One region of the Alkaliphilus sp. B6464 genome, then DNA from elsewhere that is predicted to be linked to it. Evidence: riboswitches for the same ligand, from Rfam matches in the RefSeq annotation. Region 1 holds a riboswitch; the other holds the start of a gene.
What was found. A riboswitch is a leader RNA that binds a small molecule or an ion and turns the genes downstream of it on or off. The one in region 1 is predicted to bind glycine.

Region 1 (8,767 bases):
CCCCTCTCTCATTTTTAACGGGAATTATTTATCAATACGAATTAATCGTTATACTTAGAAAACTCACTTCTAATATTAGTCATTTCTTCAATGATAGAATCAACGTCAAGCACCATTTCCATCATGCCAATTTGATCATCATAAACTTCTGCGTCCACTTCATCTTTAAATTGTGGCTCAACTACATGAAAAACTCTTAGTCCTAACTGGACTCCCGCTAATGAACCTGCAAAGGTTGGATCTCCTGCTGTAACAGTTTCTGCTGCTAATCCAGATGCTTCAGCTTCTGCCGCACCTAAAAGTACTACAACATTATCTGCTCCATATTTTTCAGTTAGATCCTTTACTCTTTGTTGATTTTCAAGGTCCATAGCACCCGCAGCGGTTCAGACAAAACATTCTGTAGCTGAAAATACTACTTCTGCCCCAGTACCCTTTAGGCATTCTTCAATAGCTGGACCTGGAATTCCATCTCTATCGCCAATAATGATGATTTTTTTTCCATCAAATCTTGCCATACAGCTTCATCCTCTCTATAATTATTATTTGATTTTTAAATTTTTCGAATTTTTAAATTATCAATATCATATAATTAGTTACTAGAAACCTTTAGATGATAATTTAACAAATCCTGTTTCGTTAGTAGCACCTGTTATTGCTTGTATTTCTACTTCGATGCTTCCATCTTCTCTTAAACTACCAGAGAAACCTCCTGCAATTTTATCAATGTAATCTGTTGTTCCTATAATCTTTTTCATTGGAGGTAGCACAATAACCTCATTAGCATTACCATTAGTTACAACAGCATTAGCTTTCGGATCTGCATCCGCTAAAGATTGGGAAGCGCCATCTCTACCAGCATATTCGTCAGTAACAATAACTGTTTTAATGCCTTCATTTTCAATCTTTTTACAGTTCATAATAAGGTCTGTATCAGGGTTACCAAAACCTTCTTGAGATACAATAACACCATCTAACCCTAAGAACTTAGCTAATTTAGCAGTCCAATTTGAAGATCTCTCTTTATCTGCAAGGTAAACATTTTCGTTTGTAATAATTACTCCAACAAAGTTTATTTCTTTACCATGCTTTTCATATAGGTCTTCTATAATTCCATTGTTTAAATGGACATAAGTTGGATTTTTATCGCAAGCAGAAACGCAGTTACCACTTACAATAGCACCATCCATTATTTCTGTTGGATAAAGAATGGTAGGTACTATTTTCTTAGCATCTACTCCATATACATATGTATCATGAAGTAAACCTTGAGTTTGAAGCATATAAACATATCCTACCTTTGGTAATTCAGGATACTTATTAGCTGATTCAAAGATAGGTTCTGTTTCATAAACCTTTACTTCATCAGGCTCTACATTTCTCGCAGCTTCACCTAAATACATAGCGGCTTTAAAACCTATCATTCTTACAGCAGCCTCATGATCATATTGCTTTAAGCCATCAACTGGTTCTGCAACAACAACTATGTTGTGTAGTTGGGAAAATGGTGTATACTCTGCCCCAGGACCAGTCATATCGATGATACCTTCTTGAAAACCAACGATTTTACCTGCTGTTACTACTGCCACATTTTTTAAAGCATGTGTGCGGCCACTACCTACAGTATCAACCTTACTTATTACCCCTGGAAAAATCCCTCCAGGACCTTCAACCTTAACTCTAGGTTCAATAACGTCCTTAACTGGAGTAATTCTAACCTCTTCTCCTGGATGAGCGAATTCGATGTCGATGCTTTTAATATGTTCATCTCCACCAATTTCTTTAAGCATTTCATCCTTATTGACATAAAGTACGCCGTTTTCTACTTTAGTAGTATCCCCGAACTTTACATCATTAATGAAAATTTTTCCTAATTCTAAGCGCACAAGCTTCACCTCCCTTTATTTCTAAGGGCCTATAATTGAATACTTTCAATTCGTTCCCATTATAGGCCAGTTTAGTTATAAGTATTTTTTAATCATTGATTCAATATTTGTTCTTGTTGCATCATCCTTAGTTAATTCATCTACCTTTGCACCATTGTTATAGATAGCAATAGTAGGTAAACCTAATACCTTTTCCTTAATGGCTAGCCTTCTTGCCTGAGTAGTGTTTAGTTTAGTGAATTTAATTTTATCACCATATTGCTCTTTTAACTCCATAATATCAGGCATTAATGCTTTACACGGCTCACAGCCATCGCTCCAATAATCTACTAATACATACCCTTCAGCCTGAAGTACTTCACTTTCAAAAGTGTCTTTATCAACAGATATCATTTTCCTTCACCTCCTTAAAGTTGTATTAAACTTGCTATTCTAGTTCATTTTCTATATATTTTTCAGCTTGAATTGCTGCAATAGCTCCATCAGCAGCTGCTGTAATAACCTGTCTTAATGATTTTACCCTACAATCTCCTGCTGCAAACACACCTGGAACATTCGTTTTCATATTATCATCAGTTATTATATATCCAGCTTCATCCACATTTACAATACCTTTAAATATTTCGGTTGCAGGAATATAACCAACAAATACAAATATACCAAAAGTTCCATCATCTTCGTTAGCTGTATACTCTGTAGTTTCACCAGTTTTTAAATTTTTAAATACTACACTCTCAACTATTCCATCGCCTTTAATTTCCGTTACAGTACTGTCCCATATAAAGTCAATTTTAGAATTGTTGAAAGCTTTATCTTGAATAGACTTAGCAGCTCTAAGCTCATCTCTTCTATGTACTATAGTTACTTTTCTAGCAAATTTAGTTAAGAAAATAGCTTCTTCAACGGCAGAGTCCCCTCCACCAATAACAAACACCTCTAGGTCTGTAAAAAAATCTGCATCACAAGTAGCACAGTAGGATACACCTTTACCAGTTAATTCTCTTTCTCCTGGCGCACCTATTGGCCTTGGGTTAGCTCCTGAGGCTATAATTATAGATTTAGCTTTATAAGTTGCTTTTTCTCCTACTAAAACCTTTATTGACTCATCTACTTTTATTTCTTTTATTGTATCTTTTTCAAACTTTGCTCCAAACTCGTTACATTGCTCTACCATCCTATCTATTAATATTGGTCCTGTAGCATTTTGCATAGATCCTGGGTAGTTTGCAACTTCTTCTGTACTTACAATTTGCCCACCTGCTTTTTCTTTTTCCAAAATTAATGTTGACATTTTACCTCTAGCTGCATAAAGTCCAGCTGATAATCCAGCAGGTCCTCCACCTATTATAATTACATCATAAATGTTTTCCATATGTTTCACTCCTTTAATTTCATATTTTATTAGTTTTTATGCTTAATTAAAAATAACACTTTAAATTAATGGAATTTGAGGCTAAAATATTGGCTAGAATTCTAATTAAATTGCCTCATACTTTCAATTGCACTATCCAATAGTGTGCGATCAATTTCCATAAAATCTTTTAATATCTCATTATCCCACTTCTTAGGAGTACTTATTCTAATAAATTTTTGAGCGGTACTAATGCTATCTTCTATAATCATTAAGGAATCAATATGTAAATCTTCTTTTTCACAGGATATGGCCAGACTTTTGTAAGGCGTTTCGTTAGGTTTAACACTACCTGACAAAGGGTGAGTTAACAGTCTGTGTCCTTCGTGTATTTTATTCCTTGCTAGGAATAAAACGTCTAAGTAATTTCCATCAACAAATTCTATATTATAATCGTTGTTATATTTTTGTCTAACTTCCGTATTATTTGTAATAATTATTGCCTTCACCCAACTTTACCTCCGTAAATTTACTCTTTGAGTTATTCCCATAAAATTACTTAATTATACAAAAACAGAGCAACTAATACAACGCCTTGTTGTCATAGTTGCTCTGTTCATTAACCTGAGAGTTTCTTTCTTAAACTGCAGAAATTGCCCCATCGGTGCTAAATTACGCTTTTCAGAGTACCGTCCAAATACGGTCCTTTTGCCTGAGATATTCACTAAAAAATGGCGAACCTTTTAGCTTCTTCCTTCGGCGTTTAACATTTAAAATGTTAAATCTCTCCCGCATTTTTCTTCCAGTTACAATATTAAATTATTAGTATGCTAAATTTTTCTAAATATCTATCTTCAATCACATTATAATATATATAATAGGCAGTAGCAACTACTTTTATTAAATTTTTACCCATGTTTTATTGGCATTACATAAGAATGTTGGAATTGTCAAATTTATAACAAATTAAAATTTCTTAATAATTCATTTTGACTTTTCAGCATTTTACAACTTTTCGCTAACTTTAATAATAACACATAGGTTAATCTATTTTTCTTATATCCAAAATGCATTTAACTAAACACCATTATTATTTAAAAACCAGATCCAATTAAATCTAATTTTATGTACTTATATTTTAACTACTCAACAATGTAAAAAATAGCTAATGTACCTGGCCCAGCATGAGTTCCTATTGTACAGCCTATTTCAGTAACAATCACTTCTTTTGGATTAAGCTCATTGAGTACTTGTTCTTTTAGTACAGCTATAGCTTCTGGACAGATTGCATGAGAAATACCAACTACTTTATTCTCAAAGTTGTTTCCGCGCTGCTTTGCAAGTTCTATCATTTTACCTACTACCTTTTTACTTCCTCTTACTTTATCCAAAGGCTCAACTAATCCTTCTGCAACTGTTAAAATTGGCTTAATATTTAACATAGTAGCTATTGTAGCTTTCATTGGATTCAAACGGCCGCCTTTTTTTAAGTACTCTAACGTATCTACAGTAAAAATATGGTCTACCTTTAATTTTATTTCATTTAGCCTATCCATTATCTCCTTTAAGCTCTTTCCATCTTTCGCCATCTCTGCAGCCTCATATACAAACATTCCACCACCAAAGGATAACCCCATAGTATCAAAAACCTGAATTTTATCACTTTCCAATGAGTTTTTGGCTATTATTGCTGATTGATGTGTACCACTTGCCCTTGAAGAGCCATTTATACATAGAACTTCTTTGCCCTCGCCTAAGACTTTTTCAAATATCTGCATAAAAGTATTTGGACTTATTTGAGAAGTTTTTGGCAGTTCTTCTGATTGTGAAAGTTTTTCATAAAATTGTGCGTTTGTTAAGTCAACGCCATCCCTATATTCTTTATCACCAAAAATAATAGTTAAAGGCATTACTATAATATTATGTTTTTCTACAATATCTTTAGGGACATCAATCATACTATCTGTAATAATTTGAATCTTACTCATTTTATCTCCTCCATTATTCTACTTAACTTATCTATTAATTAATTATTAATTGACTGTTTATTTAATTCCATTCTATACTTTATTTAATCGATTTACAATATTTTCTATGTTAAAAGCAAAAGCGACACTACACTATCTAACATACACATGTTGCACTTAAATTCTAAAATCTAACTAGAAATTTCACCTACTTAAAATACTTATAGTTCTAACTTTCTTATATAGAATAAAAATAGAGTAGCCATAGCTACCCTATCTCATATTCGGATAATTATATTGTCGTAACACTTCATATACCACAATAGAAACAGAATTAGATAAATTTAATGACCTTGCTCTTTCTAAATCTACCATAGGAATTCTTATGCAGGTTTCCTTGTTGTTATTTAATATATCTTTTGGAATACCAGCAGTTTCTTTGCCAAACATTATATAACAATCTTCCTTTGGGTATTCCATATCACTATGGGATTTTTCTGCTTTAGTTGTTGCATAGTATATTTTAGCATTAGAGTTCTTCTCTAAAAATTCTTCATAGCTATTATAATACCTTAAGTCTAATATTTCCCAATAGTCAAGTCCCGCACGCTTTACATGCTTTTCATCTATAGAAAACCCTAATGGACCTATTAAGTGAAGTACACTTCCTGTTGCAGCACAGGTTCTAGCAATATTTCCTGTATTTTGTGGAATTTCTGGTTCTAATAATACTACATGTAGCAATTTTTCTCCCCCTAACTATCATATGTTAAAAGTATACCACTGAATTATAACACAAAATCAAGGCTCAATTGTAATAAATTTTAATTGTCTATGTAGTATTAGCCAGCGAAAAACTATACTCTGTATCAATAAGCTTAATAAGCTGATCTAATTTATTAGTTGGCCTATGACATACAAAGTTAGAGCAGACATATGTAGTAGACTTCTTTACCTATTGAAATAGTATTTATTATTGTATAACAAATTGATAAAGTTAATAAAATATTGTACATCAGTAAAATACTGTGAGTTAAAAATTATTTATATAACCTATTGAGTGCTAATGAAAAATCAGTGGCACTTTTTTCTTGACATCAATGTATATTGAGTGTATAGTGTGTATCATATACATGCACACTGATTATAAGAGGTGATTAATACAATGAAAATATTAATTTCAAATGTATCTGATAAGCCGTTATATCAACAAATAAAAGAACAAATAAAGGATTCTATTTTTAAAGGCGAAATATTAGAGGGCGATCAGCTCCCATCAATTAGGAACTTTGCTACAGACTTAAACGTGAGTGTGCTGACGATTCGCCGTGTTTATGATGAGTTGGAGCAGGAAGGCTTCATAACAAGCCAGGTAGGGATTGGTACTTTTATTTCAGCGGGTAACTTGGAATTGCTTAGAGATTCCAAACGGCGTATTGTAGAACAAAAGATGCAAGACCTTATTCAAACTGCAAAAACGTTAAAAATTCCGAAAGAGGAATTGAATTTAATGATGGATATTTTGTATGAGGAGGATAACCAATGAATACTATATTAGAAGTGACAGGACTAAAAAAAATCTATAAAGATTTCACTTTGTCAGATGTCAGCTTTTCACTACAAGAAGATTGTATTACCGGTTTTATAGGCGTTAATGGAGCAGGTAAAACCACAACACTAAGAGCAATACTTAACCTTATATCCAAGGAGAGCGGTACAATAAATTTTTTTGGAAAAGATATGCAGACAAATGAGAAAGAACTTAAAAATCGTATCGGCATTGTTTTGGATGATGGTGGCTTCTATGATGAGTTATCCATGTCTGAAATGAAAAGTATTATTGCTCCTGCCTACTCAACTTGGAGCGAACAGGATTATAAAGCCTATATGGAGCGCTTTAATCTAAATCCTCATCAAAAAATTTCTGCATTATCAAAGGGTATGCGTATGAAGTTTGCTTTGGCGCTCGCTTTATCACATAACGCAGACCTATTAATCATGGACGAACCAACCAGTGGACTCGACCCACTAATTAGAAGTCAGCTAATGGAAATTCTCACCGATTACATGAATCAAGGCGGAAAAAGTGTTTTCTTCTCCACACATATTACTTCTGATTTGGATAAAATTGCTGATATGCTAATATTGATTGACAACGGCAAGATTTTATTTGATGAAGAAAAGGATACATTGATAGACAATCACCGATTGATAAAGGGCGATAAAAAGTATCTGAATGAAGAAACACGCAAACTATTTTTAAATATTCAAGAATCTAGTTTTGGATTTACAGGGATCACGAAACAATTAGATTTAGTCCAAAAGAGTATGAGCGATATTTTAGTTGAAAGACCGAGTATAGAGGACATTATGTTGGGATATATTGAGGGAGGTAAAAGCAAATGTTAATTAGCCTTGTGAAAAAAGATATTTTACTCGTAAAAAAATACATGTTAGTGATGATGATTGTAACTACCGCTATTCCAATATTCATTATGTGGCGTGCGCCGGAATTTTTAGGCTTCAGTGCCTTTTTGATTTTGACCATTTTTGCCGAGTTTATGCTGTATCAATATGTTTCAATGGCAGAACTCAAATATCCAAAAGCAGATGCTTTATTATGCGCAACTCCATATCCCCGCCACACAATTGCAACTGCAAGATATACGTTTTTATTGCTGATTTTTGCACATTGCATTTTATCATATAGTGTTGTAGCACTTATTTTCCCGCAAATTGAGTTTCTTAGCTTATCAAATGTATTGACAGTGCTGCTAATCTCAACAACAATATTTAGCGTGTATACACCTATTCAATATAAATTAGGCTACGAAAAGACAAAATACTTCTTTTCTATTGTGATTGTTGCAACACCATTCCTGTTGCCAACATTAACGAAGCTACCGATTTCACTGGAATTGAACGGGTTATATTCCATGCCTTCTTACGCTCGAATTTTAATAATGACAGCTATCATTATAGTAGTTTTAAGTGTTTCTATAACTACATCAATCAAGATTTATGAAAAAAAGGAACTCTTATAATGTGTGCTTGAATCTTTTGAAAGAGGTGATACCATGTCGACACTTCCACAGCCGATAGTACTTTTACTTGTTCTTTTTCCTATTATATATTTGTCCTATAAAGCATGGAAAGATGCTAAAAATAACAATAACAAATAAAAACATGATGCCTCCAACAATTTTGATTAGAAAAACGAGCGAAATTTAGTATTGATAAAATGAACATAACCTTTGGTGCACACTAATTTTATTAGACAAAACTACTATCGCAAGCTTAATATATTTTTATACGACTACACACTAAAATAAGTAAAGGGACATTGAACCAAAACTATTGGTCAATGTCCTTTCTTTATACAATAAATTACACTCTTGTTCTTCATTCATTCATAAAACACTTATTATTTTCAGTCTATCTGCATTTTTAACGGTAAAAGCCTAATCAGATCCAATATCCGAATATATATCACCCTAAAACTAAAGCAGTAAAAAATGAAATTCCAGTAATCCAAATGGATGTAATAAAAGGATTATATGGCA
Region 2 (8,767 bases), 1.3 Mb from region 1:
GAATATTACCGGAAGATATTGAAAAACAATTGATGGGGCATAATGATATTAAAGCAGTAGTACTTACTTATCCAACTTACCATGGTATTGCATGTGATTTAAAAAAAATAAGGGAAATAGTACATAAATATGATAAAATACTATTAATAGATGAAGCTCACGGCGCACACTTTGGATTAAGTGAATATTTGCCTCCATCTGCCTTAAGCTGTGGAGCAGATGGAGTGGTACAAAGTACTCATAAAACATTACCTTCTTTTACGCAAAGCTCTATGCTTCATGTACAGGGAGATAGAATAGATAGGGAGAAACTGAAGTTTATGCTTAGAATCCATCAAAGCAGCAGTCCATCATACTTATTATTATCTTCTTTAGATTTTGCAGTTATGGTTTATGAAACTGAGGGTAAATATTTAATGAAAGCTTTACTTGAAAATATTAACAATTTTAGGGAAATGGTTTATAAACTAGGCAAAGTAAGTATAATGAGTAAGGATATAATAGGGATTAAGGGAGTCCATGCTATAGACCCTACTCGACTATGGTTTGGGTTAAAAGGTATTACAGGATATAAGCTGGAGCAAAGACTTAGAGATGAATTTAATATACAGATGGAGCTGTCTAATAATTATGGTGTATTGGCAGTAACATCAATTGCTAATGATACACAGGATTTTTACAAGTTGCTAAGTGCTCTTGATATAATTTCTAAAGAAGAAACAAATAAAAACTCTGATGAGCTACAAACTTTTATATACAAAATGCCTGAACAGGTTTTTACTCCAAGGCAAGCTTTATATAAGAACAAGAAAAGAGTATTGCTTAAGGAAAGTAGCGGCTATACTAGCGGGGAATATATAATACCATATCCGCCAGGTATTCCATTAATTGTTCCAGGGGAAAAAATTAATGATGAAATTATAGAACATGTTACAGCTATTATTCAGTCTGATAAAGAGATTTTAGGACTTAAAGATGCTAGTTACCACTGTATTGAAGTATTAGCATAGGTTAATCTATAGAATAGGTAAAGACTTAGCTCTTATGGACTTTTAGAACTATCAGCCATCGAACAAAGTATAAAATAAAATAGCATATGAGGTGATTAGGTGAACAAAGGATTATTTATTACTATAGAAGGCCCAGATGGTGCTGGAAAATCTACACAAATTCCTTTTATTAAGAGGTTTTTAGAAAAAAAAGGGTATGAAGTATTATTAACAAGAGAGCCTGGAGGAACTGTAATAGGAGAGAAAATTAGAGGGTTAATTTTGGATAAAAGCCATCAAGAAATGTCAGATATTACTGAAGCTCTATTATACGCAGCTTCTAGAGCACAACATGTGGCAGAGCTTATTATTCCAGCTCTCAATGAGGGAAAGATTGTACTATGCGATAGATTTGTAGACTCAAGTATGGTTTACCAAGGAAAAGGTAGGGGTATAGGGTTAGAATCTATTAAAAATATTAATGATTTTGCTACTAACGGACTAAGGCCTAATCTTACTATTTTACTAGATATAGATCCTGAAGTAGGATTAAAACGTATTAAGGCTACAAAAGAAGTAGATAGATTGGAGCAGGAAAAATTAGATTTCCATAGAAAAGTTTATGAAGGATATATGGAGCTTATTAATATGTATCCAGAGCGTATTAAGGTTATTAGTGCGAATCAATCTATTGAAGACATAAGTAAGGATATTGAAAGTAAATTAAAAATATTAATAGGGGAGGAATAATTTTATGAAATTAATTATTGCTATTGTTCACGATGAGGATGTTCACCATCTTATAGATGATCTAACTAAAGATAAGTTCATGGTGACTAAATTAGCTACTACAGGGGGATTTTTAAAGGCTGGAAATACAACACTGTTAATCGGTGTAGAAGATGATAAAGTAGATCGGGTTATTGAAATTATTAAAAATAATTGCGAAACAAGAAATCAGATGGTTACTGCACCGACTCCAATATCTGGAGCTGCAGGAGTTTTTATTCCATATCCTATAGAGGTTAAGGTTGGAGGGGCAACAATATTTGTTGTAGATATAGAAAAACATTTAAAACTGTAGTAGAAAGTAGGGACAGAGAATGGCCTTTAAAGGTATTGTTGGGCAGGAAAAAGCTATAGAGAGCTTAAAACGAGCTCTAGAGCATGACCAAGTGGCCCATGCCTATTTGTTTGAAGGAGCAGAAGGACTAGGCAAGAAAGCTATAGCTCTAGAACTAGCCTCTGCTCTAGTTTGCAATAGTAATAAGGACAGGCCATGTGGAAAATGTAGTAGTTGTGTAAAGGTAAGCAGCGGTAACCATCCTGAAATTAAAGTAATTGAAGGTAAAGGAACAATAAAGGTCGATGAAATACGGGAGCTTATAAAGGATATACAACTAAAGCCCTATGAAGGCACACGAAAAGCCTATATTATATGTAATGCAGATAAAATGAATATACAAGCACAAAATGCTCTTTTAAAAACATTAGAAGAACCTCCTCTTTATGTTACTTTAATTCTGCTAACTACAAAGGGAAATAGCCTACTGCCTACAATTGTTTCTAGATGTCAAACTATAAAGCTAAATCCTGTACGTTTAGAGGATATAAGATCATATTTAATTAATAGTAAAAATATTGATATGGAGAAAGCACAGATGCTTGCGGCTTTTTCTGGTGGGATTGTAGGTAGAGCAATCGAACTATTAGACAACCCTGATTTTCATCAAAGAAGAGAAGGGGTTATTAAATTATGTAACAATTTAATGGGTACAAAACTCCTTAGCATATTAGATCAAATTTCGTTTTTTGAGGAACAAAGACCATATACTGAAGAGATTTTTGATCTTATGGTTAGCTGGTATAGGGATCTTATGGTATATAAGGAAACGGGAAGTATGGATCTTGTAATAAATGTAGATAAAAAAGAAGAGATAGATTTTCAGGTAAAAGGAATAGATTTAGGGAAAGTTAGAGATATTATTTTTATAATAGAAAAAGCAAAAAATAATTTGAAAAGCAATGTTCAATTCCACTTGAATATAGAAGTAATGCTTTTAAATATCCAGGAGGTATTATCTAAATGGTAACGGTTGTAGGAGTAAGATTCAAAAAGGCAGGAAAGATATACTATTTTGATCCTAGCGACATAGAAATAAATAAAAATGATTCTGTTATTGTTGAAACTGCTAGAGGGGTAGAATTTGGACAGGTTGTAGTTGGGCCAAAGCAGGTTTTAGAAGAAGATATTGTTAGCCCTTTAAAATCCGTTATCCGTATTGCCACAGAAGAAGATGAAAACCAGCATACAGAGAATAAGATAAAAGAAAAGGAAGCTCTAGAAGTTTGTACTGAAAAAATACGAAAACATGACCTAGATATGAATCTAGTAGATGTTGAATATACATTTGATAATAATAAAGTAATCTTCTATTTTACTGCAGATGGTAGGGTTGATTTTAGAGAGTTAGTAAAGGATTTAGCTTCTGTTTTTAAAACAAGAATAGAACTAAGGCAAATAGGTGTAAGAGATGAGGCAAAAATGCTCGGAGGAATTGGTCCATGCGGTAGATCACTTTGTTGTTCCACTTGGCTTGGCGATTTTGAGCCAGTTTCAATTAAAATGGCTAAGGATCAAAATCTTTCTTTAAATCCTGCTAAAATTTCGGGTATTTGTGGCAGATTATTTTGCTGTTTAAAATATGAGCATGATGTATACGCACAAATCCTACAAAAACTGCCGAATGTGGGCTCTATAGTTTTAACTCCAGATGGAGAAGGTATTGTAGTTGAAGCCAATGTATTATTAGAGTTTGTGAAGGTTAAAATTAATAATCCTAATGATAATAATGGAGAAATTAAATCCTACTTTTTACATGATGTAACTAAGGTTAAAGAAGTTGAAGTAGAAGATGAATTAGATATTCCAGAAGAGCTAAAATCTGAATTGAAGAAATTAGATGAAATATAGATTTATATAGTATGTAATAATAATAAAAGGAAAAGCTTATATAGAATGGTTTATACATTACCATAGGAGGTGGTTATGATGGCTTATGTAATTACTGATGAGTGTATTAGCTGTGGTGCTTGTGAGTCAGAATGTCCAGTAGATGCTATTACAGCTGGCTCAGACAAATATGTTATAGATGCTGCAACATGTATCGAATGTGGAGCTTGTGCAAATGTATGTCCAGTAGATGCACCAATTCCACAATAGGACCCTTAGATAAGGGTCTTTATTATTGCAATAAAAAATATAGGTTCTCTAATTACTAAAGTACTATTAACTGATTTTTACGACTTTTATAACTAATGTAACATATTGAATAATCAATGCTTATATATTTACAAGGCGCTTTTATAGAGTTTATAAAAAATAGCAGGTCATATTTACTTATTACTATTGCAAAGTTAAGTAATATTTTCTATTATAGTATGGGAGTATTATTATATAGTTATTAATGAAATACATAGCCTGAATTATCTAAAAGTTATAGGAGTTGATATTGTGGCAGAACATGTAATAGATAATGCAAAAAAATGTTTGCAATGTAAAAATCCAAGATGTCAAAAAGGGTGTCCTATCAATACCCCTATAAAAGAAATGATCAATTTATTTTTAGAAGGAGACATTAATGGGGCTGGAAAAATTGTATTTGAGAACAACCCATTATCTGTAGTATGCTCTTTAGTATGCCCCCATGAAAGGCAGTGTGAGGGTAGTTGTATATTAGGAATAAAATCAAGTCCTGTTAAAATAGGTGATATAGAGAACTATATTTCAGACTATAGTTTAAATTTAATAGATTTAAAACCGGAGAAAAAACGCAAAGGTAATATTGGAATAATAGGCTCTGGTCCAGCAGGTATTACTATAGCCTTACTGCTAGCCTTAAAAGGATATAATATTACAATATTTGAAGCTAAAGATAAGATAGGTGGAATGCTTAGATACGGAATTCCGGAGTTTAGATTACCTAAAGATATTTTAGACAAAATTAAAAATAGATTAGTAGAGCTAGGTGTCGTAATTAGACCTAACGTATTAGTAGGTTCTAGAATAACCATTGAAGAGTTGTTTAGAGACGGATTTGATGCTATATTTATCGGTACAGGTGTATGGCAACCTAAAAAGCTAAATATTAAAGGTGAAGGCTTAGGACATGTTCATTTTGCAATTGACTATTTAAAAAACCCTGATGTATATAAATTAGGAAATAAGGTGTGCGTTATTGGTGGTGGAAACGTTGCAATGGATGTAGCTAGAACAGCTATTAGAAAAGGTTCTAAAGAGGTTACTATAATGTATAGGAGAGGCACTGAAGATATGCCTGCAACTAATCATGAAATAGAATATGCTAAGGTAGATGGAGTTAAGTTTGAGTTGTATAGGGCTCCTATTGAAATTACAGAGGAAGGTATAATTTATATTGAAACTAAGATGGTAGCTGACGAAGCTGGAGAAAGACTTGTTGCTGTAGATGGTTCTGAAAGCTTATTTGAGTGTAACTCTATTATAGTTGCAGTTAGCCAAGGACCTAGAACTAATATAATATCTACAACAAAAGGAATAGAGGTAAACGAAAGAGGATTAGCGATAGTAGATGAAGATGGCAGAACTACTAAAGAAGGAGTTTTTGCATCTGGGGATGTTGTTACTGGAGCGAGAACTGTTGTAGAGGCAGTAAAATATTCGAAGCATGTAGCTGAGGCTATTGATAAATATGTTAGTGAAAAATATGGGAAAAAATCTAATAAAGTATGTTAATTAAAATAAAAATCAAGGGTATAGACATAAGTGCTTATTCTTGATTTTTTTTAATTTTATTATTTAGAGTAAACATATAAAATGGTATTATTTTATATTGTATATCTTTTATGTTATAATCATATGAAATTTATATCCAATTTAAAGTATTCAAAAAATAAGACATGATAAAAAAATATCAAGAGTTGAAAAAATATTCTAAAAGATGTATTATTGTCTTATAAAGCGCTATATAAAAAACATACATACAGTACCAGATGATAACAACGAGAGATATCCACTAGGGTAGCCGAAGAAGCAATGTAAAAGATGCCAATTTTTTTACAGAAACTTTCAGGCAGAAGGATCGTTGTTTGATGGAACTCTGAAGAGCCCGTATATGCGGCGCCGTAGGAGAAATACATTTTAGTGTAGAAACTCTCAGGCAAAAATACAGAGGACATGATGGCAGATTTTCTTACTATTCCATTATGTTCTTATTTTTTGCATAAATTATGAGAATATATTTTAAACTTGGGAATAGTTTTGTATGGAGGAATTTCCTCATACTATTAATTAAAATGATGTACTAGCTTTAATTTAGGGTAAATTATTATAAAAGAGGAGGAGATATTTATGACCGAGCTGCGCAGAACATCCTTGTATGAAGCACACAAGAGACATGGCGGCAAATTAGTTGATTATGCAGGATGGGAAATGTCAGTACAGTTTGAGGGATTAACAGCTGAACACGAGGCAGTAAGAACAGCAGCAGGAATATTCGATGTATCTCACATGGGGGAAATTGAAGTAAAGGGGAATCAAGCAGAGGATTTTGTTCAGTACCTAGTTACAAACGACATATCTGTGCTTGAAGATAACCAAATTCTTTATACCTTCATGTGTTACCCAGATGGAGGAGTAGTAGATGACCTTTTAGTCTATAAGTTTAACAATAATCATTACTATCTAGTAGTTAATGCAAGCAATGTTGATAAAGATTATGAGTGGATGAAGCAAAATTTAGGTAAATATGATGCAGAATTAATCAATATTTCTGAGGATGTATCAGAAATTGCTATTCAAGGGCCAAAGGCTCAAGAAATATTGCAAGAGCTTACTGATACAGATCTTTCAGAAATAAAGTTCTTCTATTTAAAAAGAGATGTAAATATAAATGGTGCTAACTGTCTTGTTTCAAGAACAGGCTATACTGGGGAAGATGGTTTTGAAATTTACTTAGATCATAAAGATGCTAATGATTTGTGGGAAAAGCTTATGGAAGTTGGTAAAGATAAAGGATTAAGGCCAGCGGGACTTGGAGCAAGGGACACCTTGAGGTTTGAAGTTGCCCTACCTCTTTATGGCAATGAAATCTCCCAGGATATTAGTCCTCTAGAAGCGGGATTAGGCTTTTTTGTAAAGTTAAATAAAACTGACTTTATTGGTAAGGATGCCCTTGTTAAGCAAAAACAAGAGGGGTTAAAGAGAAAACTAGTGGGATTTGAAATGAAAGAAAATGGAGTACCTAGACATGGATACGAGGTTATGGCCGATGGAAAGGTTATAGGCTTTGTAACTACTGGGTATAATTCTCCAAGTCTGAAGAAAAATATTGGTTTTGCTTTAGTTGATGCTAAGTATGCAGCCTTAGGTACACCAATAGAAATTAAAGTTAGAAAGAAAATTTTAAAGGCAGAGGTAGTTGGTAAAAAGTTTTATGATAAACATACTAAAAAATAACTTTAAATAAATATCTAAAAAATAAAAAACAATAGAAAATAATAAAAACAATTAAAGGAGGAGTATGGTATGAAAATTGTAGAAGGACTTTTATATTCAAATGATCACGAGTGGGTAAAGGTAGAAGGAAATAAGGCTTACATTGGGGTTACAGACTATGCACAACATGCATTAGGAGAAATCGTTTATATTGAAATGCCAGAAGTCGGGGATGAGTTTGACAAAGGTGATGTTTTTGGTGTTGTTGAGTCTGTAAAAGCAGCTTCTGACTCATATCTGCCAGTTTCAGGAAAAGTAGTTGAGATTAATGAAGCTCTAGAAGATTCTCCTGAACTTGTAAACGAAGATGCTTTTGCTAACTGGATTTTAGCAGTTGAATTAACAGATGAATCTGAACTTGGAACATTAATGAATGATGTAGAATACAAAGAGTTTTGCGATAAGGAGGAATAGTATGCATAGGTACATACCTAATACAGACACCGATGTCAAGCGAATGCTGGATGCTATTGGAGCTAACTCCATGGAGGATCTGTTTAAGGACATACCTAAAGGACTTCAATTAGGTAGAGAACTTAATATAGAAGGACCATATTCCGAAATGGAAATAGTTCGCCATATGAAAGACCTTAGCGGAAAAAACAAAAGTACAGATGATCTAGTTTGCTTCTTAGGGGCAGGGGCATACGATCACTATATTCCTAGCGTAATTAAACATCTAGCGGGAAGATCAGAGTTTTATACAGCTTATACTCCATATCAACCAGAAATTAGTCAAGGTACCCTACAAGCAATATTTGAGTATCAAACTATGATCTGCAGTTTAACAGGTATGGATGTAGCGAATGCTTCTATTTATGATGGTGCGACTGCGTGTGCTGAAGCGGCAATAATGGCAGCTGATAATACAAGACGTAAATCCATTGTTGTTTCTTCAACGGTACATCCTGAAGTAAGAAATGTTTTAAAAGTATATATGGGATTTAGAAATATTGAAGTAGTCGAAGTAGATATGCAAGATGGAGTAACAGATATAGACAAATTGAAGTCTGTAGTTGGAAAAGACACCGCAGGAGTTATAATCCAAAACCCGAACTTCTTTGGTATTATTGAAGATATAACAGAGGTTGAAAAAATTACTCATGAAAATAAAGCACTATTTATTAATTATGTAGATCCTATTTCATTAGGAATATTAAAAAGTCCAGGAGAACTAGGTGCAGACATAGTTGTTGGAGAAGGCCAATCATTAGGAAATAGCTTAAACTTTGGTGGACCATAT

Region 2: linked by a shared signal. The riboswitch ahead of gcvT (glycine cleavage system aminomethyltransferase GcvT) and the one ahead of HYG84_RS16740 (GrdX family protein) in region 1 are both predicted to bind glycine.

Annotation. Positions count from the first base shown of each region.
Region 1 is NZ_CP058557.1:3,288,872-3,297,638, forward strand. It holds gene grdA (glycine/sarcosine/betaine reductase complex selenoprotein A) at 42-518, opposite strand; gene HYG84_RS16725 (glycine/sarcosine/betaine reductase component B subunit) at 600-1,886, opposite strand; gene trxA (thioredoxin TrxA) at 1,962-2,279, opposite strand; gene trxB (thioredoxin-disulfide reductase) at 2,314-3,258, opposite strand; gene HYG84_RS16740 (GrdX family protein) at 3,360-3,746, opposite strand; glycine riboswitch at 3,846-3,926, opposite strand; glycine riboswitch at 3,928-4,039, opposite strand; gene HYG84_RS16745 (DegV family protein) at 4,380-5,225, opposite strand; gene trmL (tRNA (uridine(34)/cytosine(34)/5-carboxymethylaminomethyluridine(34)-2'-O)-methyltransferase TrmL) at 5,478-5,948, opposite strand; gene HYG84_RS16755 (GntR family transcriptional regulator) at 6,370-6,750, shown strand; gene HYG84_RS16760 (ABC transporter ATP-binding protein) at 6,747-7,613, shown strand; gene HYG84_RS16765 (ABC-2 transporter permease) at 7,607-8,248, shown strand.
Region 2 is NZ_CP058557.1:1,204,752-1,213,518, forward strand. It holds gene HYG84_RS05805 (aminotransferase class I/II-fold pyridoxal phosphate-dependent enzyme) at 1-1,010, shown strand, start outside; gene tmk (dTMP kinase) at 1,110-1,739, shown strand; gene HYG84_RS05815 (cyclic-di-AMP receptor) at 1,744-2,073, shown strand; gene holB (DNA polymerase III subunit delta') at 2,093-3,082, shown strand; gene HYG84_RS05825 (PSP1 domain-containing protein) at 3,076-3,963, shown strand; gene HYG84_RS05830 (DUF362 domain-containing protein) at 4,042-4,212, shown strand; gene HYG84_RS05835 (NAD(P)-dependent oxidoreductase) at 4,504-5,763, shown strand; glycine riboswitch at 6,021-6,122, shown strand; glycine riboswitch at 6,126-6,201, shown strand; gene gcvT (glycine cleavage system aminomethyltransferase GcvT) at 6,379-7,485, shown strand; gene gcvH (glycine cleavage system protein GcvH) at 7,555-7,938, shown strand; gene gcvPA (aminomethyl-transferring glycine dehydrogenase subunit GcvPA) at 7,940-8,767, shown strand, end outside.